4 regions of the Pseudoalteromonas sp. MMG033 genome follow, and region 3 is predicted to be linked to each of the others. Evidence: predicted binding sites of a transcription regulator. Region 3 holds the regulator's gene; each other region holds the start of a gene.
The links. The regulator LexA, encoded in region 3, represses DNA repair genes until DNA is damaged. The targets are predictions, from matches to a motif close to TACTGTATNNNNATACAGTA.
Positions count from the first base shown of each region.

Region 1: the regulator LexA is predicted to act here: its motif matches at 4,158-4,177, upstream of ruvC (crossover junction endodeoxyribonuclease RuvC).
Region 2: the regulator LexA is predicted to act here: its motif matches at 2,781-2,800, upstream of AC2CZC_RS01335 (YebG family protein).
Region 4: the regulator LexA is predicted to act here: its motif matches at 2,755-2,774, upstream of AC2CZC_RS13495 (LexA family protein).

Region 1 covers NZ_CM170070.1:2,840,731-2,848,598, reverse strand. The annotation lists gene tolA (cell envelope integrity protein TolA) at 1-34, opposite strand, end outside; gene tolR (protein TolR) at 34-462, opposite strand; gene tolQ (protein TolQ) at 449-1,153, opposite strand; gene ruvB (Holliday junction branch migration DNA helicase RuvB) at 1,973-2,974, opposite strand; gene ruvA (Holliday junction branch migration protein RuvA) at 2,977-3,594, opposite strand; gene ruvC (crossover junction endodeoxyribonuclease RuvC) at 3,597-4,118, opposite strand; gene aspS (aspartate--tRNA ligase) at 4,230-6,011, opposite strand; gene AC2CZC_RS12475 (DUF72 domain-containing protein) at 6,207-7,055, shown strand; gene AC2CZC_RS12470 (hypothetical protein) at 7,124-7,321, shown strand; gene AC2CZC_RS12465 (GFA family protein) at 7,550-7,868, opposite strand, start outside.
Region 2 covers NZ_CM170070.1:283,502-291,369, reverse strand. The annotation lists gene AC2CZC_RS01350 (SpoIIE family protein phosphatase) at 1-163, shown strand, start outside; gene AC2CZC_RS01345 (GAF domain-containing protein) at 321-980, shown strand; gene AC2CZC_RS01340 (amino acid aminotransferase) at 1,157-2,350, shown strand; gene AC2CZC_RS01335 (YebG family protein) at 2,452-2,763, opposite strand; gene AC2CZC_RS01330 (ComEA family DNA-binding protein) at 2,978-3,271, shown strand; gene AC2CZC_RS01325 (hypothetical protein) at 3,288-3,590, opposite strand; gene dsbB (disulfide bond formation protein DsbB) at 3,604-4,110, opposite strand; gene AC2CZC_RS01315 (hypothetical protein) at 4,485-4,655, shown strand; gene AC2CZC_RS01310 (AAA family ATPase) at 4,935-5,111, shown strand; gene AC2CZC_RS01305 (hypothetical protein) at 5,257-5,427, shown strand; partial or broken gene AC2CZC_RS01300 (transposase) at 5,917-6,072, shown strand; gene fadR (fatty acid metabolism transcriptional regulator FadR) at 6,748-7,461, shown strand; gene AC2CZC_RS01290 (peroxiredoxin C) at 7,690-7,868, shown strand, end outside.
Region 3 covers NZ_CM170070.1:1,086,655-1,094,522, reverse strand. The annotation lists rRNA gene AC2CZC_RS05010 (23S ribosomal RNA) at 1-973, shown strand, start outside; rRNA gene rrf (5S ribosomal RNA) at 1,065-1,179, shown strand; gene AC2CZC_RS05000 (hypothetical protein) at 2,000-2,188, opposite strand; gene AC2CZC_RS04995 (hypothetical protein) at 2,745-2,906, shown strand; gene lexA (transcriptional repressor LexA) at 3,484-4,095, shown strand; gene AC2CZC_RS04985 (DUF3313 family protein) at 4,429-5,127, shown strand; gene AC2CZC_RS04980 (efflux RND transporter periplasmic adaptor subunit) at 5,144-6,217, shown strand; gene AC2CZC_RS04975 (efflux RND transporter permease subunit) at 6,214-7,868, shown strand, end outside.
Region 4 covers NZ_CM170070.1:3,068,313-3,076,180, forward strand. The annotation lists gene AC2CZC_RS13480 (hypothetical protein) at 1-539, opposite strand, end outside; gene AC2CZC_RS13485 (XF1762 family protein) at 546-1,034, opposite strand; partial or broken gene AC2CZC_RS13490 (Y-family DNA polymerase) at 1,082-2,339, opposite strand; gene AC2CZC_RS13495 (LexA family protein) at 2,327-2,740, opposite strand; gene AC2CZC_RS13500 (hypothetical protein) at 2,882-3,139, shown strand; tRNA gene AC2CZC_RS13505 (tRNA-Pro) at 3,214-3,290, opposite strand; gene AC2CZC_RS13510 (fibrinogen-like YCDxxxxGGGW domain-containing protein) at 3,619-4,998, shown strand; gene AC2CZC_RS13515 (DUF6702 family protein) at 5,057-5,554, opposite strand; gene AC2CZC_RS13520 (M1 family metallopeptidase) at 5,547-7,868, opposite strand, start outside.

The DNA of each region.
Region 1 (7,868 bases), 1.8 Mb from region 3:
ACGACTTGATAATTCCGCTTGTTAACGCATCCATTAATTATCCTCAAACGATTTGGTCATCAGGCCAACAGACGGCACACCGGCATTTTTCAAAAAGTCCATAAGTAACAAAACTTCTTGATATGAAACTCGACCAGAACCTTTGATCATCACTGGTGTATCCGGATTTTGTTGCAGCTTTAATTTAATTACCGCAGCCACTTCAACAGCATCCATTGGTGCTTCAGGATCGGTGCCGACAGACACGTAATAACGGCCCTCTGCATCGATACTGGCAATAATCGGCGGTGCGTCTTTAGTCTCGACTAAATCAGACTCCTGCATTTGTGGTAAATCCACTTTAACACCATGGGTAATAAGGGGTGCTGTCGCCATAAAAATGATCAGCAACACCAACATGACATCAATGTAGGGAACAACATTGATCTCTGCAACCGGTCTTCTTTTTTTAGGCTGATACATTGGCTTTTGTCTCCACTAATGTGGCAGCTTGACGATGTAAGATATTGGCAAACTCTTCCATAAAGTTGGCGTAGTTTACTTCAAGCTTTTCAACGTGTTTTGCGAATCGGTTATATGCCATTACCGCAGGTATCGCGGCAAATAAACCCATCGCTGTTGCAATCAGTGCCTCTGCAATACCCGGCGCAACCATTTGTAGCGTTGCTTGCTGCACATTACCCAAAGCAATAAATGCAGTCATAATACCCCAAACCGTACCGAATAGACCGATGTAAGGGCTAATGGAACCAACGGTTGCTAAAAACGACAAACTGGTTTCTAGTTTTTCTACTTCACGGGATAAGGCAACACGCATAGAACGGTGTGTGCCATCTAAAATCATGTTCGCCGAGCCTGTATTATTCTTTTTATGTCTCGCAAATTCTTTAAATCCTGCCACGAACAGTGCTTCTAACCCTTTAGAACTGCCTGAGCGTGCGGTGATTTCGTTGTATAATTTGCCTAAGTCCATACCTGACCAAAACTGTTGTTCAAACTTTCGGGCTTCGCTTTGCGCTTCTGCTATCACCGAACGGCGCTGGAATATAATCGCCCATGATGCGATGGACATACCAACGAGTGTCAGCATAACAAGTTGAACCAACACACTGGCTTCTAAAATTAGATCGATGAAATTTAAACCCGATTCCACGTTTTAACACTCCTAATAATATTGTGTACCCGGCATGGCGCCTTTAAACAGATAGACTTCAAGCACGACAAAAGGTTCAGGTAGTTTAACCACACAAATAAGGCCTTACAACGACAAAGCTATAAAATTAGCTTAAATGTCGATAAATAACACAATGTCTAAGTTAGCAAGACTTTTATAACCCCATATGTTTGTTTCGGTATTTAAATCATTTTATTTTCCGCTTTCACTGATTAATTAACATTTTTATTCCTAACCATCAGACCAAGCGTAATTATTTACTCAGATTGCATAAAGTAAGGGATTTATTCACTTTGCGCGAATAAATGCTCAAAACACCATTGGTAATACCAATTAACAACAAATTATCTAATATTTACATTTTGCGCATAAATAGTACAAACTCATTTAAATCAATTAGATACACCTGCTGATATCAGCATATTCTACCAATGTAAAAAATGGTAAATAGCATTCGCATTAGTTATTTTTATCTGAAAGATATAATTTTTCTAGTTTGATAATAATCCATAAGATCTCTAATATACACCCTGTACTGAGCGCACTGCTTAACGCAATGCAAAGCCAGTTACCGAGTGATAGAGTTCTGATTTACTCTGTTGCTTTTGATGAGAACCTTTTGGATAAAACCTTAACAGACTCATCAGTTCCCTGGATTACTTCCTTCAACTTGTTGTTTTCGCCCGCACATATGTGCGGGCTTTTTTTTGCCTGAAATTTAAGTTCAGATTGAAGGGCTAGCAAATTCAGATGAATACAATCAAAAAAGCCACCGTAAATACGATGGCTTAATCGATGTTATTCTTTAGAAAGGTCAAAATGTAGATACGCTCGGTCAGATACTATCCGCCCTCTCGGCGTGCGTTGTATAAAACCTTGCTGGATCAGGTATGGCTCTATGACATCCTCTATCGTCTCTTTCTCCTCACCAATTGCCGCTGCGAGGTTATCAAGACCCACAGGTCCGCCAGTAAACTTCTCTATAATGGCCAGCAAGTACTTTCTGTCCATATAGTCAAAACCACATTTATCCACATCAACCATATCTAATGCCTGGTTAGCAATGGTTTTATCAACGCTGCCATCACCTTTTACATCAGCAAAATCACGGACACGACGTAACAAGCGGTTTGCGATCCTCGGCGTACCGCGTGCCCTTTTGGCAACTTCACGGGCGCCTTCTTCGGTTGTTTCTAAATTTAAAAAATGTGCAGAACGGCTGACAATTTGTGACAAATCATCCACTGAGTAAAACTCAAGCCTTTGCACAATACCAAAACGGTCTCTGAGCGGTGAAGTCAACGAGCCCGCTCTAGTCGTCGCACCGACCAATGTAAATGGCGGTAAGTCCAACTTAATAGAACGTGCAGCAGGCCCTTCACCGATCATGATATCTAATTGATAGTCTTCCATCGCGGGATATAAAATCTCTTCCACTTGCGGACTAAGACGATGGATCTCATCAATGAATAACACATCACCTTCTTCAAGGTTGGTCAACATAGCAGCCAAATCACCCGCTTTTTCGAGTACAGGCCCTGATGTTGTTTTAATGTTCACACCCAACTCATTGGCTACAATATTTGCAAGGGTTGTTTTACCTAACCCAGGCGGACCAAAAATCAATAAGTGGTCCAGCGCTTCTTCACGTGTGCGCGCAGCTTCAATGAAAATTTCCATTTGCTGTTTCACATGAGGCTGCCCCGTGTAATCACTCAGTAGTTTTGGGCGAATCGCTCTATCAATTTGTTCTTCATTACCCTGAACTTCGGGCTCGATTAGTCTGTCAGCTTCTATCATAATTACATCATAGACCTAAGCGCTTCTTTGATAATGGTTTCAGTATCTAAACCATCGCCTTTTACTGCTTTAACTGCTTTTTGTGCTTGAGCAGCTTTATAGCCCAGCGCAACCAGCGCCGCAATGGCATCATCAGCCGGTAAATTACCCACAGTAGGATCGTCCTGCGGCGGGATAACGGCATTATCACTAAATGGCGTAAACAAGTCATGACCAAAGTCTTTTAACTTGTCTTTCATTTCTAAGACTAGACGCTCTGCGGTTTTTTTGCCTACACCTGGGATTTTGACTAACGTGGATGCATCACCATGATTAACACACTGCACAAATTGCTCAGCTGACATACCTGACAAAATAGCGAGCGCAAGCTTAGGGCCCACACCATTTGCTTTAATCAGCTCTCTAAATAAAGCACGCTCTGTTTTGTTATTAAAACCAAATAATAACTGGGCGTCTTCACGGACAACAAAGTGTGTGAAAATCGCTGCTGGCTGACCCGTACTTGGCAGCTCGTAGAAACAAGTCATCGGCATTTGTACTTCATAGCCCACCCCATTTACATCAATGAGAATTTCTGGCGGCTGCTTTTCTAACAAAGTACCACTGAGTTTACCTATCATAATTATCTTAACCTTCCACGAACTGTTTTTTTAGCATTGCCTGCTAAGCGAATTAAGTTTTGTTCAGAGTGTGCATGACAAATTGCAATTGCCAATGCATCAGCAGCATCTGCTTGTGGGGTGCCCGGTAATTTTAAAATACGTTTTACCATTTCTTGCACCTGAGACTTATTTGCTCCACCGGTGCCCACCACAGCCTGTTTGATCTGCCTTGCCGAATATTCATGTACAACCACATCTTGCATAGTTGCTGCAACAATGGCGGCACCTCTAGCTTGTCCAAGCTTCAATGCTGAGTCTGGGTTATGTGCCATAAATACTTGCTCTATCGCAAAGCTGTCTGGAGAAAACTGCTCTATCAACTGACTAATGCCTTGAAAGATCATTTTTAATCGAGTCGGAAAATCATGCTCTCCAACTTTAATGCAGCCGCTACCCAAGTATTTAAATTTTGCACCTTGGTGCTCAATAACACCATAACCTGTAAATCTCGAACCAGGGTCTATGCCCAAAATAACTGCCAAGGCACTGCCCTCTTTGCTTTTTTCAACATCATGCCAAAATACTGTATGGATTTCCAGTTGTTAAACAAAAAAGGCGGCTATTAAAGCCGCCTTTTCAAAGTAAGTCAGTGACTACTGCTCTTCACTTTGTTCTTGCTGTGCTTGTACTGCAATTGCAAGCTCAGTCAGGGCATCTGGGTTTGCAACGCTTGGCGCATTGGTCATTAAACAAGACGCCTGAGTTGTTTTAGGGAATGCAATGACGTCACGAATGTTGTCTGTACCACATAAAAGCATTACTAGACGGTCAAGACCAAACGCTAACCCAGCGTGTGGGGGTGTACCGTACTTCAGTGCATCAAGTAAGAAACCAAACTTGTCTTGCTGCTCTTGCTCTTCAATACCTAAGATTCTGAATGCGGCTTGCTGCATTTCATTATTGTGGATACGAACAGAACCACCACCAACTTCATAGCCGTTAAGTACCATATCGTACGCATCAGAAATCGCCACAGCTGGATTTGCTTCTAACTCTTGTGCGCTGATGTCCTTCGGTGCTGTGAACGGATGGTGTACCGCGTGCAAGTTTCCTTCGTCATCTTCTTCAAACATTGGGAAGTCAACAACCCAAAGTGGCGCCCACTTGTTCAGATCAGTGATCTCTCTGTCTAGACCTACTTTCAGACGCAGTGCACCCATCGCTTCGTTTACCACGTTGCGCTTGTCTGCACCAAATAGAATGATGTCACCTGTTTGCGCGTTAGTGCGCTCTAGTAATGCACTGATCACATCTTCGTTTAGGAATTTAGCAATCGGTGATTGCACACCTTCCATACCTGCTTCACGGTCATTAACCTTCATCCAAGCAAGGCCTTTCGCGCCGTAAATACCTACAAACTTTGTATACTCGTCGATTTGCTTACGAGATAACTCAGCACCGCCTGGGACTGTTAGCACTGCAACACGACCTTTTTCATCGTTAGCAGGACCAGCTAGAACTTTGAACTCGACATCTTTAACAATATCAGCAACGTCAATAAGCTCTAATGGGTTACGTAAGTCAGGCTTGTCTGAACCAAAACGACGCATCGCTTCAGCATATGGCATGGTTGGGAACTCACCAAGATCAACGTTCAGTAGCTCTTGCCACATTTCACGGATCATACGCTCAGTGACTTCACGCACTTGATCAGAACTCATGAATGACGTTTCTAAATCGATTTGGGTGAATTCTGGCTGTCTGTCAGCACGTAAATCTTCATCACGGAAACATTTTACGATTTGATAATAACGGTCGAATCCAGACATCATTAACAACTGCTTGAACAGCTGTGGTGATTGTGGCAATGCGTAGAAGCTGCCTTTGTGAACACGACTTGGAACTAAGTAATCACGCGCACCTTCAGGTGTTGCTTTCGTCAGTACTGGTGTCTCAATGTCTAGGAAATCATTAGTATCTAAGAAACGACGCACGAAACTTGATGCTTTTGCTCGTAGCTTAATACGATCGCTCATCTCTAAACGGCGAAGGTCTAAATAACGGTACTTTAGACGACGCTCTTCTGAGTTTTGCTGGTTAAAGTCTAACGGCAAAGGCTCAGAACGGTTAATAATCTCAAGGCCTGTGCCCAAGATTTCAACTTCACCGGTTGCCATGTCTTTGTTAACTTGGCTGTCAGGTCTTGCACGCACACTACCTGTCACTTTCACACAAAACTCTTGACGCAGCGTATTTGCAACGTCCATCAAGCCTTCAACTTCTGGGTCAAAAACAACTTGAACCAAGCCTTCACGGTCTCTTAAGTCGACGAAAATTAATCCACCTAAGTCACGGCGCTTATTGATCCAACCACATAATTCGACTTCTTGACCTACGTGGTCCTTATTTAAATTTCCGCAGTATATAGAGCGCATATCGTTCCTATTTGCTTAGGCTTGCATGAAAAAGTGCTATCCAGCCTATAGCTATCGTAATTAACAAAAATAATCGCCAATTATATAAAACTGGGGGGCTTTGTCATCCTTATAAAGCAAGGAATCTTCGCAAAGTTGATTTTTTTAGGTACTCTCAATTTGTTAAACTCGAAAAAAACACTAATGAAGAGAACTATGTTGTATTTAGGTTGCCCACAATGGAGCTCATCGCACTGGAAAGGACGCTTTTTTAGTCAGCACTGTAGTAATGCCAACATGCTCAGTGAATATGCCACCATGTTTAATAGTGTTGAGGGCAATACAACGTTTTACGCTAACCCAAAACCTGACACCGTTTTACAATGGAAAAATGCCATTACCGATGATTTTAGGTTTACTTTTAAGCTCCCTAAACAAATATCTCATGAGCTAGCTTTGCAAAATTGTCACAAAGAACTCGAAACATGGTTAAGCCTGTTTGCGCCGTTGTTTGAAAATATAGGTATGGTCATGCTGCAATTACCCGCTAGCTGTGGGCCCGAACATCTGCCAAGGATACAAAACTTTGTGGCTCAATTACCCAGTGAACTTTGTCTAGGTATAGAAGTACGCAACTTAGCATTTTTTCGTAAAGACGATAATGAAAAGCGCTTAAACCAATTTTTGATGAGTAAAAGCATTAATCGCATTATGATGGATACGCGCCCTTTATTTAGCGAAGCGCCAAGCACACCAGCGATTGAAGATGCACAACGTAAAAAGCCCAGAGTCCCTGTCAACGTCATTGCAACCGGTGAGCGGCCTATGTTGCGTTTTGTGGGTTGCTCTGCACTTGAAAATAATCGCCCTTTTTATCAGCCTTGGCTCAAAAAAATCCATACATGGCTCGCTGAAGGTAAAGAGCCCATCGTATTTTTTCACACTGCGGACAATTACGACGCACCACTGTTAGCGCGACAATTTATTCAAGATTTAGGAATTGACCACAAGGTGCTACTGCCTTTCCCTGCGGAAAAACAACCGCAGCAACAAACATTATTGTGAAATTTGACAGTTCGAACGGAAAGTGGCATTTTGGATTTGGTTATAATAAAAATAGTGAAGGATTGACCATGTTACTAAAACTACAAAAAAAACGAGTAAAAACCTTATCCTATGACAAAGCCAGCTTACCTGACGCGCAAACGCATGATGTTGCGGGCGGAAAATCCGGTGGCAATTCACGCGCTTCGGACTGTTGCCAGGCAGTCTTTGCTTTACCAGGGGGCAACTCACGTGCCTCAGATTGTTGCACGTTAGAGACCAATTAATGCTATGTGGTGAGTGCCTCGCACTCACCTCAAATATAAAGTAACCTAAACGATTCCACTTCAAAGCATGCCTTCATTGCTATAATGCCCAATAACCTCGCATTCGTCATAAAGTGCTCTTCTTTCCTATAGAGCTACAACTTAATCAACGGCCTTTATTGTGCAAGTGATAACTTTAACCTTAAGACACGTTTTTCGTATAAAGTGAACATTAGCACTCAGTTTATATCATCCAGATGATTTGCTTTTCATCCGCCCAGGTTCAAATTCTTCATAATGGGGGATTTGGGCATTTACTTGGTCCCAATTCGCTTTTGAAGCCATAAAATTATGAGATTCAGGACGTTCATTAATGTCAGAATCGAGAATGCCGAGTCGGATCCGTAGCTTTTCGGGTAAATCCGAATTGGAGCTAAACAGAGGAGATGCACAGTTACGACAAAAATGCCTTAACCTGCCAGGTTTAAATGCGTAAGCATTTACCAGCTCTTGACCAGTAACGATTTTCAATGAGGATGTATCAATAAACCCATTTGTTGCATAAGCC
Region 2 (7,868 bases), 800 kb from region 3:
TATCAAAGATTCAGGTAGAGGTTTTTCTCAGCCTGACTTGCCAAGCGATAGTACATTATCTAATGAGCATGGAAGGGGGGTTCAGCTACTCTCAGAAATTGCTGATAGTGTCAGTTACAATCGAATTGGAAATGAAGTTAAATTGGTCTATTCGTTGGATTAAGCAGCTCCACCTATCTATCTATTTATTAGAATTGAAATTTTTTTACGATAGCCCCTTTCTTTTAACTCCCAATGATAAAAAACATGCTTGTGCCTATAGGCAAAGGCGCATTTGCGTGTTAAATTGCGTTTAGATATATAGATGTTTGGATGGCTAAATGATTTCTACATACTTAGATAAAACACAAACTTCCCTTGATCATACACTTGTTCAATCACAGCTTGATGCACTGGATGCTTATTTAGCGGCACATCAAGCTCAAACGATCTGGTCTTATCAAATACCAGAACTTGGTGAGGGGGGAAGTTGTAGTTTATTTGGTCACTTACAAGAAGCGCCATTTGAGTTGGAAACGATCATAGCGCGCACGCAAGAAAATGACGTTTTATTGTCTAAGCTTCAAACAATCGTCGAGTTTGTGACTAACAAAACTGGTGTCGAGTGGTTCGGTATTTATCAGTCAAGACAAGTTGACGGTGATCAACAATTGCTTAAACTCGCGTACAATGGTGCACCTAGCCGCCCATTATTTCCTATCAATGAGCAGTTTGCAGCAACATCAAATAATATTCAGACAGTACTTTCTGAAAAGTCTCGCATTATCAATAATATTCCTGAATATATTGCGCAGGGTGGCGAGTATTATACCTGTGACCCAAAAGTACAAGCGGAGGTTTGCATACCGCTGTTAAATGACAAGCTCGATTGTATCGGGATCATTGATGCAGAGGCTTTTAGTAAAGACTTTTTTACTGCTGACAATTTATCTGTACTTGTCGCGGCTTGCATGAAAATAACGCATTACCTTCCCAAGTAACAAGTCTCGTGTTCTTGTTAAATTGTGGTAGTATTATGGCAACTATAACCCCCACAATTGTTACGTAATATCGAGTTAAATACTTAGATAAATAGAGGCGAGCTTGCAAAAGTGTGAGCGATTTTTCGTCTCTTTTGATTTTTGTGCGTATCAGTTTTAATAGGAATAAAATACACATGTTTTCAGAACTAAAACCATTACCAACAGATCCTATTTTGGGCCTAATGGCAGCTTATAAGCAAGACGATAACCCTAACAAGATCGATTTAGGTGTTGGTGTATATAAAGATGAGCAGGGTGCTACACCAGTTTTAAAAGCGGTTAAAAAAGCAGAAGCATTTCGTTTAGAAAACGAAACAACAAAATCGTATATTGGATTAGCAGGTAATTTAGATTTCTGTACAAAAATGGAACAATTGCTGTTAAGCGATAGCCATACAACATTACTTGCCAATCGCGTTCGTACGGCTCAAACGCCAGGTGGTACAGGTTCATTGCGTGTTGCTGCTGAGTTCATCAAGCGTTGCAACAAAGATGCGACAGTATGGGTGACTACACCAACATGGGCAAACCACATTAGCTTGTTTGAAGCGGCTGGCTTAACGGTAAAAGAGTATCCGTACTACGATTATGAAAACAAAGGCCTGCTTTTTGACGAGATGATTGACACGCTTAAGCAAGTACCAAAAGGTGATGTTGTTTTAGTGCACGCCTGCTGTCATAACCCAAGTGGTATGGATTTAAATGCAGAGCAATGGCAAATTTTTGCAGATCTTGCTAAAGAAGTAGGCTTCACGCCACTAGTCGATATTGCATATCAGGGCTTCGGCACTAGCTTAGATGAAGATGCAAACGGTCTTCGTTTATTAGCTCAGACAGTAGAAGAAATGATTATCTGTTCTTCTTGCTCTAAAAACTTTGGCCTGTATCGCGAGCGAATTGGTGCATGTTCGATCATTTCAAAAGATGCGGCGAATGCGGATGTTGCAAACTCAGTATTGTTAAGCGTTGTTCGTAGCATTTATTCAATGCCGCCAGCACACGGTGCTGATATTGTAAATACGATTTTATCGAGCGATGAATTAACACAGCAATGGCATCAAGAGCTGGCTGAAATGCGTGACAGAATTAATGGCCTTCGCAGTTTGGTTAAAGACAGCCTTGAGCAAAGAAATACAGGACATGACTTCTCATTCATTGAGCGTCAGCACGGTATGTTCTCTTTCTTAGGGATTAATAAAGCGCAAATCGATCGTCTTCGTGAAGAGTATTCAATTTACATTGTGGGTTCTAGCCGTGTAAATGTTGCTGGTATTAGCCACAGTAATATTGATTACTTTGCAGATGCTGTAGCGTCAGTATTGAAGTAATCTAACAAGATATTTCAAGTATATTAAAACGCCGAGCTATATTGATAGGTCGGCGTTTTTGCGTTTTTGGAACGAATAAGCAAGTATAGATAAAGGCAGTATCATGCTTGTTTAATAGCAGTCACCTTATCATCTTCAACGTCGGCTTTTTTGGTCGTTTTTTTCGGCTCTTTTTCTGCTGTTGGCTTACTGCCTTTTAGTACAGAGATAAAGTCATCTTTGTATTTTGCCATTTCTAGCGCAAGAGACTCTACTTGCTGCTCGCTCAGTGGCACATCTACCTTATCTAGCATCCCTTCAAGCGCCTCTGCCACATCCAGCATTTTATCGTAGGCATCTGCCTCTTTTTTGCTAGTAAATGTCATTCGCTCTACTCCATTTCTTTCAACCACATACTTTACTATAACAGCCATGATCACCCTCCATAAAACACTGTTTTTTTATACAGTAAACTGTATTTGATTTTTTTGCAACTCAATCGCTGCCAATTAGACGATCCATATGAAAAAAATACAATGAAAATATTCTTAGGTATTTTACAAAAGTCAGTGATAAATCCTATGGTTACATTGCTTAATCACTTTTTTAAGCATGGTGAAACTCACAAACAGTTTAAGGAGAAATTAAATGCTCAAGCAAATATGGAATATTGGCTTTCTAGTGCTTTTGTTAACTTTTAACAATGCTGCTCAGGCACAAGCGGTAAAGAATATAGAAACGTCGACCCTACAGGTCAATGTGAATACAGCAGCAGTTGATGAGCTAATGAAATTACCAGGAATAGGCAAATCAAAGGCGCAAGCAATTGTGGACTCAAGGGAGCGAGAAGGATTATTTTTCAATATACAAGAGCTGGCAAGAGTGAAAGGTATAGGGACAGGGCTAATAGATAAAATAGAAGCCCATGTCGTATTGGAATAAATAGAGAATGCAGAGCCTAATTTTGGCTCTGCTTAAATTCAGACAAAGCTTTATCTAAGTTTTTTAAAGCAAACTGTACTTCAATAGGGGCTGTTAAGAGCGGGTATGCAATACCAGTGATAAGCAACACAGGTAAAAGTGACCAGCCTTCAAAGTAGGCAAGTGCCATAAATAAGGGGGTTAACAGAGCGAGTTTGCATACAGCCAATATGACCTTACTTTTTGCCGATAGCATGGAAATCGCTATTGCTTTAACTTGCTGCTTTTCACGTAAAGATAGCGACGCAAGTGCAGGAATTTGGCTTAGTCTAAAAATCATATATTTCTCTAATTTACTTCTTAAAAATAACCATAGGCGCAAAAATCAAAAAGCTAATGGCATAAATTGCAAAAATAACTTCCATCCAGCCTGGCATAGATAGTCCTGCAAATGACCAGTCTATGTTTGAGCAGCTACCTGTTACGGCAAAAAAGGATGGGATCCATTCATGCAAAGGAACAGGGAAGTTAGGTTCAAAAGAACAGGTAAAAGCAAAAGGATCTGTAGTGGTTTGCATATCAAGGTGCTGACGCGCAAGTAGCCACCCCCATATAGCTGATACACCCCATCCAGCAGTCGCTATTAATCGAACAAGGTAATTATTCTTACTGCAAAGCCCAATAAAGGCTGCGATTAAAACCCCTAACATTGCTGTACGTTGATAGATACACATCACACAGGGCTCTAGACCCATGGCGTACTGAAAGTATAGTGCAACGATTTCGAAAGTAAGCGCACTTAAAAACAATAAGCCCCAAGCTGTGGTGGTACGAGAAAAACTCGCGAGTCTATCAAACATGTATGTCTCCTTTTTTGCCCGCTATTATGGCTATCTAGTGTCAATGCATCAAGCTATTTGCACCTTAATGTAGGTCACATTAAAGGGAGTAAATTACTTTTATCATGCTTTGTAAGTTATCAATTCGTTTAGTAAACAGATTGTTAGTCTATTCGTTTTTCATTTAGTTCCCACTTTGTACTCTATTGTTCGGTTGTTTCTATCTGCTGGTAACTATTTATGCCCAAGTGAAATTATGTGCAGATTGCAATTTATATATTTCTTAAACGTGGATTACTTTATCTGGTGATTGCCATTTAACTTAAGCACTTCAGATAGACCAGAGTAATCACTCTCAATGAATTCAGCCGCCCCTATGTAGAAATAGTATATAAATGGCTGCTCACACCACTGACTCGCTTGGCATTGGCAATAGTGGTTGCCCTGCAGTTAATATCCGAATTATTCAATATTTCTTTGGCTTAAATAGCCAATATAACCGCGTTTTTATCAAGTTTGATGGGGTGGCAGATAAAACCTCTAGCGGCTTTATTTCCACAGTGTAAACCCTGCGTTTTAATGTTAGTGGTAATGATCCGCTGTGGTATGAAGAGCTAATGGCACTATTAACTCTAAGCAGCCGCTTATTGGCCGATCAAGTGAGCCCCGATCTCAGCAGCAGCTTTCCTGTCAGGCCATTTCTACCTCGCTCGATTCGTTAGACATAGTGCTAGATCGCAAGAATGATGGCGTAAATTATAAATATTAAAACTTGGCTCACCCATCGCGAAACCTTAATGCATGAATTTGGGCTGGGCTAAAAAATTAAATCCGGCTATCGGGCGTTGCTTTTGGGTGGCCCGGACACAGGAAAAACTCTCACCATGGCGTTATTGGCTAAGTCGACTGGGCGTGAAGTCTATCGGTTAGATTTATTTATGATTGTCTTTAAATATATTAGTGAGACTGAAAAAAACTCTCCAAAGTGTTTGATGTCGCCTGTTGTAAAGGGTGGATTTTGATTTTCTTGACTATAGCCTACGGCAGCAAGCAGTAAAGGAGGGTTGGTATCGCCTAGCGAACCTGAGTTAATCATCAATGCAAACTATTCCTGCTTTATGAGCAAGGCGCTAGTAAAACTAGCATGGGGAGTATGTAAAACGATGGTTGAGGAGGGTAAAAAATGGTGTTGATGTCGATATCAATGCAGTGATAACACGAGGTTTGGCAAGTGAGTTAGGGCAAGGGGTAGTGCGTCAATATCGGGTTGATGAGTTGTATTCACAAAAGTTAGCAGCGTTCGTCAATACTTCAGTATCAACGGCAGTAACGACTTAGCATTTATTAGAAAGGGTAGCATCAAAGCTGCGGAAGCTTATTCGAGTGCTAAAACAACTGTGATTTATACAAATGTGACAACCAAAGGGTTGAATAATATTTCATCACCTTTGGATGAAGTTGATGATTTGTAGAAATAAAAAAGGGGGGGGCTTATTAACGGCTAAATTGGTTGTTAAAAGTACACTAAATAATGAAGAGATAGTTGTGATAAACGCCACCGAGCCACTACGTGGCCTAGTGTTGTTATAGGCAATGATGAAAGCCTACAACATGTCACAAAGTTCAATTTAAATAGGTTTGAGATATGTATAAAAAAGAAGAAAACCAAAACGGCAATGAAAGTAAAGTTGTAACTCCCCCATAAACTGAAACAGTCCATAAGTAGAATTTCTATCAATATAAGAAGGAAATTTGACGATGCGAAAAAGTAAGTTCACCTAAACACAGATAGTCGGCATGACCAAATAAGTTGGATCGGGTGTACCTGTACCGGAAATATGCCGTAAACATGGTGTTGGCCAAAGTACATTTTATAAGTGGCGTTCTAAATATGGTGGGATGGAGGCATCTGACGTTAAACGTTTAAAAGAGCTTGAAGATGAAAATCGCAAGTTAAAAGACATGTTTGCGACTTCAGTTTAAAACATTCAATGCTTGAGGAAATCATCTCAAAAAAGCGGTGAAAACAAGTAGGCGCAGAGCTTGGGTCGAACACTTGCGAGCACGGTTTGAGGTTAGCGTAGCATTTGCTTGTGACGTAGCGGGTTTAGGTCGAAGCGTTTATTACTATAAATGCAAGCGACCATTGGATGGTGATGTCATTGATGCTTTGTTAGCGCTTGTCGAGCTGTATCCTAGGTAGGGCATGTCAAAGCTGTTCAAACGAATTGGGCATCAAGGCAAAGTATGGAATAAAAAGTGCGTTGATCGAGTGTATAACCTGCTCAAACTTAACCTTATACGAAAAGGAAAGCGCAGTGTACCAACACGCATACCGGAGCCGTTAAGTTTACCGAGCAAACATCATGATTCGTGGTCGATGGATTTTATGAGCGATGCGCTTAATTACGGACATCGCTTTAGTTTCGTTCCTTTAGAAGTCTGCCGTAAGCGCTTATCCATTAATGTATGGCCCTACAGCAGAATCATAAATTAAATGGCAATTACCATGTCTTCATATCACTGTTGCGCTTGTTACTTTATATCCATCTGGTACAATCAGTAGATTAACGAGTTGCAGTATCATGCTGCGCCTGCTACCCAGTGTTGCTTGCGCTGAATGTATCTTGCCTTTGGTTGTAATTTAAGTGGTGCAAAATGAGAATTTTTAAAGCCAAGAGCCCAGCGGGATTTGCTGAGGAATATATAGTAGAATCGATTTGGAATGGAGAGTTTCCGCCGGGGTCGATATTGCCAGCTGAGCGTGAACTGTCAGAACTTATCGGTGTGACTCGTACAACCTTAAGGGAAGTATTACAGAGATTAGCGCGTGATGGTTGGTTAACTATTCAGCATGGCAAGCCGACACGAGTGAACAATTTCTGGGAGACATCGGGTCTAAATATTTTAGAAGCACTTGCGCGTCTTGATGAAGATAAAGTCCCTGAGCTAACAGATCAATTATTGTCTGCAAGAACAAATATTAGTGCAATTTATACTCGTGCTGCGATTAAGTTAAACGCTGAAAAAGTGATTGAGATTCTGGCGCAATACCAGGAGCTACCTGATACGGCTGAAGCATTTGCAGATTATGATTATCAAGTACATCATCAGCTTGCCATTGCAGGTGGTAACAAAATTTACGTATTGATTTTAAATGGCTTTAGAGGCCTTTATTCGAAAATCGGCTGCCATTACTTCTCTGAGCCGAAAATTCGTAAATTGACCAGAGAATTTTATCGAGACTTAACGGCATTGGCTGAGCAAGGTGACTTCGATAGAGCGATTGCGCTTATCCGTAAATATGGTCATCAGTCAAGTGAGCTATGGCAGGGTATTCGTGCCGACATGCCAAATGACATTATGGATTAATGATTTAAAAATGCCCCGCAAGGGGCTTTTTTGTGTCTGAATATTGACCCCATCGAATTTTTAGATTGTACCTATCGGTTAATTCGATTGTTATTTTTCCTCAGAGCTGAATAAACTTAGGCAAATTTTTTCAAGGGGTTGTTTTTCGTAAACAGCGCCTCAATAATTAGAATCAAATTACAAAACGATTTGTATATTGGAACTAAACCTAACTATTTGGAGAAAACAATGGGTGTATTAGTTGGCCGTCAGGCTCCTGACTTTACAGCAGCAGCAGTACTAGGTAATGGTGAAATCGTAGATAGCTATAATCTACATGAGCGTATCAAAGGTAAAAAAGCGGTTGTATTCTTTTACCCACTAGACTTCACTTTTGTTTGTCCTTCAGAGCTTATCGCTTTTGACAA
Region 3 (7,868 bases):
AGCGAAATTCCTTGTCGGGTAAGTTCCGACCTGCACGAATGGTGTAACCATGGCCACGCTGTCTCCACCCGAGACTCAGTGAAATTGAAATCGCAGTGAAGATGCTGTGTACCCGCGGCTAGACGGAAAGACCCCGTGAACCTTTACTACAGCTTGGCACTGAACATTGACCCTACATGTGTAGGATAGGTGGGAGGCTTTGAAGCACAGTCGCTAGATTGTGTGGAGCCGTCCTTGAAATACCACCCTTGTAGTGTTGATGTTCTAACTTAGGTCCCTAATCGGGATTGAGGACAGTGCCTGGTGGGTAGTTTGACTGGGGCGGTCTCCTCCCAAAGAGTAACGGAGGAGCACGAAGGTTGGCTAAGTACGGTCGGACATCGTACGGTTAGTGTAATGGTAGAAGCCAGCTTAACTGCGAGACAGACACGTCGAGCAGGTACGAAAGTAGGTCATAGTGATCCGGTGGTTCTGAATGGAAGGGCCATCGCTCAACGGATAAAAGGTACTCCGGGGATAACAGGCTGATACCGCCCAAGAGTTCATATCGACGGCGGTGTTTGGCACCTCGATGTCGGCTCATCACATCCTGGGGCTGAAGTCGGTCCCAAGGGTATGGCTGTTCGCCATTTAAAGTGGTACGCGAGCTGGGTTTAGAACGTCGTGAGACAGTTCGGTCCCTATCTGCCGTGGGCGTTTGAGAATTGAGAGGGGCTGCTCCTAGTACGAGAGGACCGGAGTGGACGAACCGCTGGTGTTCGGGTTGTTATGCCAATAGCATTGCCCGGTAGCTACGTTCGGAATCGATAACCGCTGAAAGCATCTAAGCGGGAAGCGAGCCTCGAGATGAGTTCTCACTTTAACTTTAAGTTAACTGAAGGGCCGTTGAAGACTACAACGTTGATAGGCGAGATGTGGAAGTGCTGTGAGGCATTGAGCTAACTCGTACTAATTACCCGTGAGGCTTAACCATACAACGCCAAAGTGGTTTGACTTGTTAGAAGTTAAGAATAGAAAGTAGACGATAAGAATTTAATTTAGTTTTCCAGATTTTACAGAATTTGCTTGGTAACCATAGCATTTTGGAACCACCTGACTCCATGCCGAACTCAGTAGTGAAACGAAATAGCGCCGATGATAGTGTGGGGTTTCCCATGTGAAAGTAGGACATTGCCAAGCGCCAAATAAAAGAAAGCCCGATTCGAAAGAGTCGGGCTTTTTTCGTTTATAGCTTAACATTTTGGAACCACCTGACTGGAAGGCCAGCCCCGCCCATGCCGAACTCAGTAGTGAAACGAAATAGCCGAAGGGTCGGCCCCGACCGATGATAGTGTGTGGGGCGGACGGCGAGTCTTTCCCATGTGAAAGTAGGACATTGCCAAGCACCAAATAAAAGAAACCCGTTGCAGAAATGCAGCGGGTTTTTTGCGTTTAAGTCCCTTGGTAGTGGTAAAACTAGCTCATCTCACGGTTATATGTTTTAGTGCATTACGTTATTTCTTTGTAGATAGTTCTGCGTTGTCTATTTATCCCTGAAGCTGGGTTCCATCGCGCCAATACTTCAATCGGCGCTGTTTAAAATAGCTTATTTCACCTTGCGCAAAGAGAATGAACTCACTTCGTTCTCTGTCATTAGCCCTTTACACGATAACTGCGAAGCTTCGCTTCGCTCTCATTTCGCCCATGTGAAAGTAGGACATTCTACTGCGTAGCGCACCAAGGGGCCAATTAAATAACCCCGCTGCTGTTAAAATGACTCAATTCACCTTGCGCAAAGTAAATGTACTCGCTTCGCTCTTTGTCACTGTACTTTGCACTTAATTCATCCATTCGACATTAGTACATCTATGTACGTCAAACCCGTTGCAGAAATGCAGCGGGTTTTTTCGTGCTAAATCGTCTCGAAAGTTGTAGAGGTCATGCACATTGATAAAGAGACGAATTAGCGCAAGGTGAAGGGAATATCCTTCACCGCCGACAAGGCAAGCTCAAGATTTCCTCAGCAACAGCTAAAACGGCTCATTTCACCTTGCGCGAAAAGAATGCCAGCGCTTCGCGCTGTGTCATTAACCTTTCGTACGATATTCACCTTGCGCAAATTGAACGTACTCGCTTCGCTCGCTGTCGTTACATTTTGCACGTTAATCACCTTGCGTGAAAAGAATGCCAATGTTTCGCGTTGTATCATAAACTTTCATTTTGCTCAAAGGTTGGTGAATCGCAGCGCAATTGTTTGCAAAGAATGGCTATTACTTTCGACGAAATATAACTTCTTGTTGAACATATAGATTTATTATTTCGCTCATCCAACTTACAAGATGCAAAACATTAATGACAGTAAGCGTTGGTGATAAGTCTATTGTGTCTTTTAGCAAATGGTGAGACATCTTAGATTAGTGCTCGTTAAGCTCGTGTGGTGCAAGTGCATGGCACAAAGTAGTCTTCGCTTAGGTCGTTACACAGTATCTACCTTATGTAATGTAGTCACAACCTGAGCCTTTTTAAACTTTAGAAATCTGCTTCAGAGAGACTAAAAACATTTAATAAATTTATACTCTTTATATATTTTTTAAAGGTTGGTTACCTTTTTAAGAACACGATATTTTTATGTTTTTCGTTTTTTAATTTCGTTTGGTTATATTGATTTTATAGAAGTTATTATGCGCTATAATAATTTATTTATTTTTGTTGAAATGAGAAATAAATACTGTTAGGTTTATTTGTGTCAACAAGGAGATATAAAAATGTTATTAAAACTCAAAAAGAAAAACATCAAACTTATTAGTCATGATAAAGCTAGCGTACCAGCTGAGATGACTCCACAGGTTGCAGGCGGCTTCTTCAAGACTTGGGAGTGCACTGGTACTAGAACTTGCCCAGGTACTTATACGACTTCAGCTTGCTAAAGTCTGTATTTAATGAGCTACATAATTGTAGCTCTATTACGTAATTTATTATTCTTTTAAACACTCATCTTATTACTACTTTTTATTATATTAATGCTGTTCTAAATTTCATTATTATCTTTTCATATAAATAAAGTGCGATTTAAATTCTTAATCCCTACTTATTTTATATTTTGCAACAAAGTTGGTTTTCAACTTTAGATATTAATCACTTTTCTGTTTTTATTAGAGTCTGGTTTTTATTCTTTACTCAGTCAAAATTATAGAGGTTTTGTATACTTAATAGATAAGTTTGAGGGCCTCAGTACTAGATGGGATCATCAATTATCATTAAATGCTTAGAGATTTTTGTTGTCCTACGTGGCTTCAGATTTAGGTTTTTATCTTAGCCTTATTATTAATGAATCGAAAAAATTGTGAGTAACATGATTTGCTGTGATCAAGTGATGCCCTCTTAATGTTGCTGCCTTGTTCCAAATAGTTCTAGTGAATCAGTCAAGTATTAGAGGTTTAGCATTGCGATTTAATTTTAACTGTATATACTCACAGTAAATGCACTGTATGGAAAACCAGTTATATGCGACCTTTAACAAAACGACAAGAACAAGTATTCGAGCTGATCAAAGTTTTTATCAAAGACACAGGTATGCCACCGACTCGTGCGGAAATTGCAGATTCTCTTGGTTTTCGCAGTGCCAATGCTGCTGAAGAACATTTGAAAGCGCTTGCTAAAAAAGGAGTCATTGAAATGGTGCCTGGCGCAAGCCGCGGTATCCGATTGGTGGAAGCGGATGAACCAGAGCAGCTGGGGTTACCTCTTGTAGGTCGCGTAGCAGCTGGTGAGCCTATTTTGGCGCAAGAGCACATAGAGAATCACTGCCAAGTAGATCCAGGGATGTTCCAACCACCTGCTGATTACTTACTTCGGGTTAATGGTATGAGTATGAAAAATATCGGCATAATGGATGGTGACTTGCTTGCTGTTCATAGAACTCAAGTTGCCAATAATGGGCAAGTTGTTGTTGCTCGTGTTGAGGAAGACGTCACCGTTAAGCGTTTTGAAAAAGTCGGTAAAAAAGTATTCTTACATGCTGAGAATGAAGATTTCTCACCGATTGAAGTTGACCTAGAGCAAGAGGTTTTCAATATTGAAGGTCTCGCTGTTGGTGTGATCCGCGGCAACTTGTAACGTTTTGCTGATTGCCTGATAAGCTGAGATATTATATTTCAGCTTATCTCACCAAAACCATTTTTATAAATTAAAAGACCCCTTTTAAACTATACTTCCATATCATATACTTACGTTACATAAATATAACATCAGCTTTGGAATACGTGCTTGTTAAGCAAAAATAAAAATTATTTTGCACTAAATCCATGATTCGCAGTCTGAGCTATTCGTCTTAATTTAAGAACTTAAATTTATTTGTATTCACAGGTTACATTTGATTTCAAAAGAGATCAGAGGCTTGCTTGTGATTGTGTTAAAACCACTGGAAATGAATTGAATATGGAGCAGCTTATGACTTGGTTTAAAGTAGTATTGATTGTGGCTTTGGTATGTATGTTATCCGCCTGTGCTTCGAGCTCAAACAATACACGGTCAGGCTTTTTACCCAATTATGATGTATTACTCCCCTCTGATGACTATGAAGACACCAACTTATTCGTTGATAACACATTCAATAGAGAAGTGTTAAGTAAAATCGAAGTGCTCTATATTCCTCAGTTTGAAGTGTGGATTAACGCTTCTGAATCTGAGTTTTTAAACATTAATCCTCAGCATGTTGCTAAGCTAAGTCATTACATGCAGTCGCAAATGCAAATCAAATTGAGCCCTTACTATAAAGTTGTAACAGCAAAACCCGAAGGTGTAGATGACACTGTATTGACAATTGAAGGCGCTTTTACAGATGTGCAATTTAAACCCATTTCATTACAGGTGAGAGACTTTGTGCCTATCAGGTTAGTGTATAACGCGGGCAAAACAGCTTACTTGGCTGCGACAGAGCAAACCGAGGCTTTAACACATGTGTCACTTGAGTCAGCGTTTTATTTAGGGAGTCGAAAGGCCCCAGTGGTGATGATGACTGCACATAAAGAATTGGATTCGGTACTGAAGACTGATGGTACTGAGAATGTTGAAACGGTTAAGGCCGTACTCGATGTTTGGATAGGTAATTTTGTTACTGCGATGACTCAACATCGTAATGTTCAGTAAAACTAAAGGAGCTTTTATGAAGATAATAAAAGGCAAGCAGCTAGGTGTTATGGCAATATTTTGTTTGGCATTAATTGGTTGTTCAGAGCAAAAATCAGAGCAAGAGCAATCAGAGCAGCTTCGTCCAGTGAGGACATTATTGCTTTCTTCACAAGTCGATGGCCCTTTGGTGGAATTCCCTGCGGTAGTCGATGCAGCTTCTTCTGCGGATCTATCATTTAAAGTACCGGGTGAAGTTACAGAGTTGCTGGTAAAGCAGGGGCAAGAAATTCAGCTTGGTGATGTTATTGCTAAGTTAGACGCAACAGAATACAAACTTTCTTTAGATGAAGCGCAGGCTAATTATAATAAAGCACAGGCGGATTTTAGGCGTGCTAAACAACTTATTAAATCCGGTACGATTTCGCAATCTGACTATGACCAACTACAGTCCCACTTTACTAGTGCAAAAAGTAAATTGGCGAATGCAAAAAACAACTTGTCTTACACAAGCTTAAAAGCATCATTTTCGGGTGTTGTGGCACGCACTTACATAGAGCGTTTTGAAGAGGTACAAGCCAAGCAAGTTGTCGCAACACTGCAAGATATCAAGCATGTAACGCTTAAGGTCAATGTGCCTGAGAGCTTAATGATTAAAGTCTCAAAAGATGCGCCTAAACACATTATTGCAGAGTTTTCAGGGATCCCTGATAAAACCTTTCCATTAGACTTTGTTGAAGTGAGCACACAAGCTGATGAGGTAACAAAAGCCTATGAGGTTACTCTTAGCATGACGCGCCCTGAGGGTTACAACATCTTACCGGGCATGACAGCAAAGGTGCTTGCCAAAGGCGCTGATGTGAACAAAAGTGGTCTTTATTTACCAATAAAAGCTGTGCTCAAAGATGCATCTGGTAATTTTGTATGGACAGTGGAGTCTGCTGGAGCAGGTAAGGGTAAAATTAAGAAAAACCCGGTTGTGATTGGTGAGGTTTCTACTCTAGGTTTTCCGGTCGTCAGTGGAGTCTCTGAAGGCGCTTATATTGTGACTGCTGGCATGAGTAAAGTGAGTGAAGGGCAACTTGTAAAATTTAACAAGGAGGTCCAGTGAATATAACCAGACTTGCATTAGAAAATAACCGGACAACTTGGGTACTGATAGCAGCGTTATTGTTTTTTGGGATCATCTCGTTTAATAAAATGCCAAAAGATTACGATCCTGGTTTTATTATCAGAACAGCGCAAGTAGTTACTTACTTCCCCGGAGCGAGCCCACAGCGAGTAGAAGAGCTTGTCACTGACCAAATAGAGAAGGTTGTACAGCAGATCCCTGAATTAGATTTTGTCAGTAGCACCTCCAAAACAGGCGTATCCATCGTTAGCGTCAATATCAAGGAAAGCTATAAGAATATGCGCCCTATCTGGGATAACCTACGGCGTAAAATCCAGAGTATAGAGAAAGATTTACCCAGCGATGCACAAACTCCCATTGTTAACGATGAATTTGGGGATGTGTTCGGTATTGTCATAGGGCTTACCGCTGAAGGGTATACCTATCGCGAATTGGAAGATGTCGCGGAACAGGTGAGGGACACCTTGTTGCGCTTACCTGAGGCTGCAAAGGTGGAAATTTATGGCAACCAAGAACAGCGTGTATTTATTGAATTTGAAAACGCGCGGCTTGGTGCCCTTGGCATTTCACCTAACCAGCTCAAAGAGCAACTTGCATCACGTAATATTGTCAATCCTGGTGGTTCTATTTATATCAATGATGAAACCCTCGCACTTGAGCCGAGCGGCAATTTTGAGTCAGTAGAAGATATTGCCAATACCATCATTAATGTACCGGGTAGCGAACAGGTATTGCTACTGTCTGATATTGCCGTTGTTTATCGTGATTATGTAGACCCCGCAAAGTCTAAGGTACGAGTGGGCTTAGATGAAGGTTTAACGATCGCTATTTCTATGCGACAAGGCGGTAATAATATTGCTTTGGGCGAGCAGGTACTAGAAACCCTGAACTACTTAGAAAGTGTTTACCCTATTGGCGTTGAATTTAAGTTGCTCTCTTTCTTACCTAAAGAAGTCGAACAAAAGGTCAGTGACTTCGTCTCCAATCTTTTGCAAGCGGTATTGGTTGTTACCTTAGTGATGTTATTCACTTTGGGGTTAAGAACAGGCCTTATAGTTGCCAGCCTGATCCCAATGAGTATGGTGTTTGGCATTTTGGTGATGTCATTTTTCCATATTAGCATTGACCAAATTTCATTAGCGGCACTCATTATCGCATTAGGTATGTTAGTTGATAATGGTATTGTGATGTCTGAAAACATCATGGTACAAATGGAGCGAGGCAAGGCGGCGATAGATGCAGCAGTTGATTCGGCGGATGAATTAAAAGTGCCTTTGTTAGTGTCATCGTTGACCACTGGGGCTGCGTTTTTACCTATCTTTTTAGCTGAATCATCGACAGGTGAGTACACGGCTTCATTGTTCAAGGTTGTGACCATTACTTTGCTATGTTCATGGTTGCTGGCTATGACTATGATCCCTATGCTGTGTGTGTACTTTACACGTGTGAAATCACAAGCGGCTGATTACAACACTGGCGTTTATTTAACTTATAAAAACCTGTTAACTACCATGATCCGCCACCGCTGGATCACGTTGATGGCATGTGTGGCAGCATTTTTTATTGCGCTGCAGGGCATGCAGTTAATTCCGAAATTATTTTTCCCACCTTCAGATCGTGACTATTTTAA
Region 4 (7,868 bases), 2.0 Mb from region 3:
TTTAAACCATAATGGCAGAATTTATAATTATTTGTATATTTTATCTTAACTTCATCTTTTCCTTTTTTAATGTTTTTCAAGTTAAAGAAAATCATATCTTGAAAGTGACTGTGTATTAGCTCTACTCTGGTTTTCCAACTTGCATTGACATTATTAACATTTACTGAGCGGTGACCAAAAAAAATAGATGATGAATCAATTTCACTCATCAAATCTATATCACAAAAACCCTCCAATTTTAAATAAGCATGAAAAACACCAGTCTCACTGCTAAGCTCAGTGTTCATTAATTTTGCCCAGCGTATAGAGTGGCTTTTCATACCACCTTTTGGACCGCTTACTTTATTTCCAGAAGTGAAAAAAATTGCTACTTTTTCTTCTTTATATTTTTCACTATTGTTTTTTATGTCGCTTGCAACATATTCCTGATCGTATCTGAAGTGAATGATGTGACCTGCAGGTAAGGCTAAAACTCTATAAATATCTGCTTTATATATTTCTCTTCTATCAGAGCTGAAGGCACATAGTATTGAATTCATTTATAACTACTCCGTTACTTTCATTTCCCACCGGTTTTTTTTAACTTCATAGATTTGAAGATGGTCCCTTTTAATTCCGTCAACCTTAGATCTTTGAACCCAGCGATTGTGTGGCATAACAGTAGCAGCGAGAGACCAACCAGCTCCTTTCAATGACGCTCCAGATTCACTATCTAGTGTATAGGTCAATAACTTTCTACCTCCCATAGTACGCCAAATTTTGCAGCATTTGCTCAAAAGAAAGCTACAAGTGCCTTTTGGAGCACTTTCTAATACACAAAGCCGAGTGAGTTCAATTGTATAACCATCCATATAATTTGGTGACACTGGGTTACCAGCAATCACAACACCTACAATTTCATCATTTCGATCTACTGCGGCCAGAGCCCACTTTCCACTATTCCTAATAGTCGGTCTATGATGTCGATGGAATGATTTTATAAATAGATTTGCTTCTTTTATTGTTATTGGCTTAGATGATAATGATTTGGCCAATCATAGCTCCTTTTGATTATTTTTAGAAAATCATTAGACTACTTATACTAGCATTTTATTTTTGGTATATCTCTCCATTGAGTTGTGTATTTAGGAGATAAAAACTCTCGCTTCATAGCCCAATCACTATTTTGTACTTCACTGCCCAACCTAGCGGCAGTGACGCCATATCTTTTGTTGATTTGGTCCAATATATTCATAAGCTCTGGGTTGTCTTGTGACTGGCTAAACATATCAGTCTGCTGAAAGTTGTCATCTTCTAGTTCAATCGCTCCGATACCTGCTTTGTAATAGCGTACACCTGGTTTAAACAGTTCATCAAACACATTACTGACGGCCTCTGCAAATACGGTGCTATCACACGATGCAACAGGAAGAGATTGAATGAAGGACTTTTTATAGTAAAGGTCTTCATGCGGGGAGGAATGTGCAAAAATAACGATGCGTTTCGCCAGTGAGCTCTGCTGTCTGAGCTTTTTGGTGACTATTGAGCAATGAGTTGCTAGCGCGGCCTTTAGTGCTGCAGGATTCGTTACGCGCTCTCCAAAGCTGCGAGTGCTATATATCTCTTTTTTCCTCTGTTTAACGTCATCCCATGATAAGCAGGTATTGCCATTGAGCTCTTCCACAGTTCGCTCTAATACGACACTGAACTGCTTACGTATATACTTTGGGTTTTGGTTTGCGAGGTCTAGGGCTGTATTGATTCCCATAAGTGAGAGTTTTTTAGTGAGGCGGCGACCCACGCCCCAGGCATTGCCTAAATCCATTCTAGCTAATATTTCTTTACGAGAACGCTTCATCGTGAATTACGGCAACGCCAGACGCACCATGGAACTTTTTAGCCGCATGATTTGCAGCTTTTGCAAGGGTTGGTCTTGGCCCAAAGCCGACACCTACAGGGAGCTTGGTCTTCCGCCAAACAGATCGGCGGATCAATTGGCCGTACTCATACCAGCTATCAACTATTGACGAATACCCATCAAATTTTAGAAAAGCCTCATCGATTGAATATACATAATGTTGATCACTAAATTGATTGATGGTGTTCATCATCTTGTCTGAAAGGTCTGCGTACAGCTCATAATTAGATGATCGGATCACTACACCAGCTTTTTCGAGATGATGTTTAAGTTTGAAGTAGGGCTCAAATTTTGGCACACCAAGCTTTTTAGCTTCGGGCGAAGCTGCAACAATACAACCATCGTTGTTTGAAAGCACAACAACAGGTTTATTTCTAATAGTGGGGTCAAATACTTTCTCTGCAGAAGCGTAAAATGAAGTGGCATCAACTAACGCATACATTTTGAAAGCTCTATATTCTTCTTGAACAGACGAACTGCGCTAATCACAACGCCTTCCAATTGAAATGTATCCGCTTCGTGAATTGAGACTGGCGCAAATAAGTGGGAAGCCGAGAGTAGTTTCTTGCTTTGCATATCAATTATTTTACACACAAATTCACTATTGTAGTTTGCAACGATCACATCAAAGTTTTTGGGCTCTACAGAGCGGTCAACAATTAAAACGTCCCCGTCAAATATTCCTATGCCTTGCATGGAGTCACCTGCAGCAAGGCCGATGAATGTAGCGTTTGGATGGCTAATTATTAATTGATCTAGAGATAAGCCTAATTCTTTGTACTCAGAGGCTGGTGATTCAAAGCCTGTAATACCGGCTTGCGCTTTAATTGGGATAACTTTCATATAGCAAAAATAGATACTGTATATATGCACAGTATAATATTGAGTTCTACTAAGTGCAATAAAGTTAATTATTTCGTGTTAGAGGGGTTCTCCGAGCTTTAATCTAGCGCTAAGTTGGCCTTTTAAACTGAGGAGAAAAAAATGGCAATGTCATATGTAATTCTTGGTGGAGACTTAGATCGTGCAACCAGAGTAAGGCTAGCTGTTTTGAAGGGCTGTGCAATGGATGAATCAGCAAGGTTAATTAATCGAGAGGACTTAGAAGGATATGGAAACGAGCTTTTCAGAGATCTTAAACTTAGCGTAACTACATTTTTATATCTAGCAAATGGTAATGGGGAGAACATTAGCGATGAAGTATTCACAAAAATCATGAAGTGGTTTAACTGTCGTCTCTAACTACTGTATAAGGTTGACGGGTAAAAAATTAATGAATAAAAGTGGGGTAAGTAATTGAATAGGGAGAGGAAAGCTGGTCGGCATAGCAGGATTTGAACCTGCGACCCCTGACACCCCATGACAGTGCGCTACCAAGCTGCGCTATATGCCGACTTGGTTGTCACTATAATGATTTTATTTTAAAAGGCAATAACTAATTGGTTTGTTTGGACATTAAATGGTCATAAAGCAGTTTTTGCATGCTGAGTGCTGCGTTTTACCCTGTTAAATTAGGCTAATTAGGTGTTTTTTGCTTAGCGTTTGTCGTATTTATCAGTACTTTAACTGTATCGCATTTTTTAAATATTATATTATTAATATATTGATTTAACTTAATAAAATAACTTTTTCGTATATCAAATAGGGACGTGGTTTGTTAGCATAATCGCGATGGTTGCAATGATGCGACCTCATACCTAGTAAAACATAAGGAAAAGTAAATGTTTAAACTCGCTCTATTGTCAGCTGCAGTATTTGCTGCAAGTTCTGCAAACGCTGTTGTTTTGGTTGAAAATACAGTCAGCCATAATGGTGTGCTGGTGCCAGCAACATCTCATGAGGTGGTTGTAACAGGTGTTGCCAGCAATTTACATGCAGATCCAGGTGCTGTTTCACTGAAAAAGAACCCTGACGGCTCGTTTGGCTTAAGTTATAAAGAGTGGGAGTATTTAGATGGTACGCATACCAACGAAACCATCTCGACGCTTACATTAGGGGCTGGTATCCACACTATGGCCGATGGGTCAATCTGGGAAGTGGGCGTACTTGATATGAGTATTGCTAGCCAAACGTTTGAATTTTCTCAGCAGTATGATCAAGTACCCTATTTATTTCTAAGTCCGCAATCAGATAACAGTGGTTTTGCATACGTTGCCAGAGCCAATAATGTTAACCAGATCGGTTTTAACGCTAAAATTCAATATCAAGAATTACAAACAACTGGAAATACTCGGGTTTCACAAAAAGTTGCTTATTTGGCTGTGTATGCGCCTAACAAAACGGGTCAGTTGGACTCAGGACAAACTTACAACTTAAACCAAGCTAAAGTTAACGAGCAGACAATTAAGTTTGAAAACCATGAGCTGTTTTTACAAGAAGAACAGTCAAAAGATGCTGAACTCACTCATATGCATGAAGTGATCAACATGCTAGATATCGACGGTCATTTATTTGCTCAAGATATTACGACTACTGGTGGTGATACGGTAACTATTCGTGCAAACAAAAATATTCAACCGGCGTCAGGTAGCACAAGCTGTAAAATGATCCTAGAGAAAAACCCAGATGCATTGTCTGGTTATTATACGTTGGATCCTGACGGGGTAGGCGGTCTGGCTGAATTTACTACTTTCTGTGATATGGAAAATCAAGGTGGCGGCTGGACATTAATGGCCATTCGTTATGTGCCGGGTAAAGAGTACAGCAGCGCAAACAATTACGCGTCACATTATACTGAGACGCAAAATATCACTTCGTTTGTGGATAATTTCCATTTGACTGATCCTCAGTGGTTCCATTTCAAGAATAATAGCCAAGAAATGATGCTGACTATGCGTGATGCAGGCTATTACGGCATTGCTGATATCTCTAAATTTGAAAGCGCAAACTGTATTCCACTGCAAGACACGCTTGGTTTAAATCACGGTTTAACAGGGGAAAGCATATTCAGACTTTATTGGTTTGAAGATGGGGTATGTGATGGCAAAGGTGGTAATTTCTCCATGCTTAACTATGCGAATATTTATGGTGGGACGTACTTTAAATCGACCAATATTGGTTCGAAAATAGTCGGTGGCACAACATACATCTTTGTAAGATAAAATAAAAAGGGAGCTTTCTATTAGGAAGCTCCCTGATTTTAATTAGGCGTTTTCAAGCCTAAAACTTGGTCACGAGCCACTTATCATTGCGGCTAAAGTACAAGGTGCGTACCTTGCCTTTGCCTTCCACGTTGACCATATTGACCTGTGCAGGCCAAAGGTCTCTCAGTGAGCCGTTATACATTTTTAAGCCTTGTACTTCCTTGGGTAGAGTTGTTTCTTGATAAACCCAAAAAAACTTACCTTCAACTTCAAAACCTACATTGGTTAATTCGACTGACTGGTCATTCAGCGCTTTCAACTGAAAGTGCTTCGCGACGTAATCTGCAAACTGTTGTTGGGTTGCTTTTGAATTAAGGATATCGGCTTTTTTATCAAATAAAGACTGGACCGCATGCTCAGTATCGTGCAGATAAAAGCGATGCATGATCTCTAATTGGCCTGAGTTTTTATTGAATAAAACCGTGGTTTCAGCTGCTTTTTGTTGATGTGCAAAAACCACAGCGCTGAGCAATAAAGTCAGTGTAATGATGAAACAATGTAGGTAGTTAGTCATTACTTACTTCCTTTTTATCACTTTTAAGCTCTGTTTTGATATCTTGCATGATGTCGCGTTTGACCTTGATTTTACTCTTGGCTTTTTTATACGCTTCAACACGAGAAGGAATGATACGGCGTGGATAGTGGTTGTTTTCTACATCCACATCGGCCGTTTCCCAACCAGGGTCGACAACCACGTTGGTCAGTACTTTATCTTTGTCGGTGACGATTAGCTTGCGAACGTGCTTAGGCGTTCTGCGCCAGATCTCAGCAGGGATATATTGGCTCTCTTTACTACCATCTTCATAGGTTAGCTCGAGCAAAATCGGCATCACTAAACCGCCAATATTCGAAAACTCCAGTACATAATAGTTTTTGTCTTCTTCTAGTGCGCGGGCAAGTGTTTTACGCTCCCAAGGCTTAAGGGAGTCTAAGAACTCTTTGTACTCGTTGCGCTCTTTATTGGTGACGGTGAATCTGTCATTGTCATCATAAAAGTCTGTAATATCTGGGTTGAGCTCTACCCACAACTTTTTGCCTTCGGCTTTGTTGCGTTCAACAAATAATGAAGAAGGCTTATCTTGTTCAAACTGACGCTGACGCGAAAAATCGATGTCAGGATCATAAGTGTCTAAGCGCATCTGATAAATTTTATCGATGGAGATATCGACATGATCGGTTGAGTAGAACCAACCGCGCCAGAACCAGTCTAGGTCAACACCTGAAGCTTCTTCCATGGTACGGAAAAAGTCAGACGGGGTAGGACGTTTAAATCGCCACCGCTCTGAGAACTCTTTAAATGCAAAATCAAACAGTTCACGACCGAGGATCACCTCACGCAAAATGTTCAATGCGGCAGCGGGCTTAGTGTAGGCATTGGGGCCTAAATTCAAAACGCTATCAGATTGCGTCATGATTGGTACCTGATTTTCAGATTTCATGTAGCCGACAATGTCTCTTGGCTCAACACCCCAAGGAATGTTTGGATCCCATTCGCGTCCTGCTACGCCATCTAAAAAGCTGTTTAAGCCCTCATCCATCCATGTCCACTGGCGCTCATCAGAGTTAACTATCATTGGAAAGTAAATATGCCCGATCTCATGGATCACCACGCCAATTAAAAAGCGTTTTTCTGCTTGAGAATAGGTACGGGTACCATCGTCTTGCAGCTCGGTGCGTGGACCATTGAAGGTGATCATGGGATATTCCATGCCGCCGACAGGGCCATTGACTGATTGTGCAGTTGGGTAAGGGTAATCGAAAGAAAAGCGTGAATAGACTTCCATGGTGTGGATCACAGACTCAGTTGAGTACTTTTTCCACAGGTCGCCGCCTTCTTTGGGATAGAATGACATGGCCATAACCAAAGGCATCTCTTCACCGCCTTGCTCGTAGCCGCGTGCATCCCACATGAACTTGCGCGATGACGCCCATGCGAAGTCACGGACATTTTCTGCTTTAAACTTCCAAGTTTTACGCTTGTTTGTGCCCGCTTTTTCGTTTTCAAGCGCTTCTTCTTCGGTAACGATAAAGACTGGGCGTTTGGCCGTTTTGGCAGCTTTTAAACGATTACGCTGGATTTTGCTTAACACGTCTTTTGGGTTGGTTAATACACCCGTGGCACTGACAATGTGGTCGGCAGGCACATCGATTTCCACTTCATAATCGCCGAACTCTAATGTGAATTCACCACGGCCCAAAAACTCTTTGTTAGTCCATGCTTCATAGTCTGTGTAAGCATGGAGTCTTGGGAACCACTGCGCTAACAAGAATATATCGTTACCGCCTGGACGCGGATCATCAGCAAAGTGCTCATATCCTGAGCGGGCAGATACAGCGTCTTCTTCTACGATGTTAAATGCAAAATCAATGGCAAATTTAACCGAGTCACCTGATTTAAGTGGTTTGGGTAAGTCTATTCGCATTTGCGTACCGACGATGGTAAAGCTGAGTTTCTTGCCACGATGGTCAGTCACTGCGCTTATTTCATAGCCCAGTTCATTGTCCGTCATAAACTGTTGGCGTCTGAGTTCACCTAAGCTGATTTTTGCTGGCTTATTTTCATCACCGTGCTTGGTGTAAGGGCCTCGGCGACCAACGCCACCAAAGTTATTTGCCATATTGGCAATGGAGTCATCTTTAAAGATATTCTGATCGAGTTGCACCCAAAGGTACTTTAAACGATAAGGGGAGTTGTTGTGGTAGGTGATTTTTTCATGACCTGTCAATCGACGTTTTTGCTCATCAAGTGAGACCTTGATCTTATAATCTACCTTTTGTTGCCAGTATTGTTGTCCTGGCTCCCCCGCAGCATTGCGATACACGTTTGG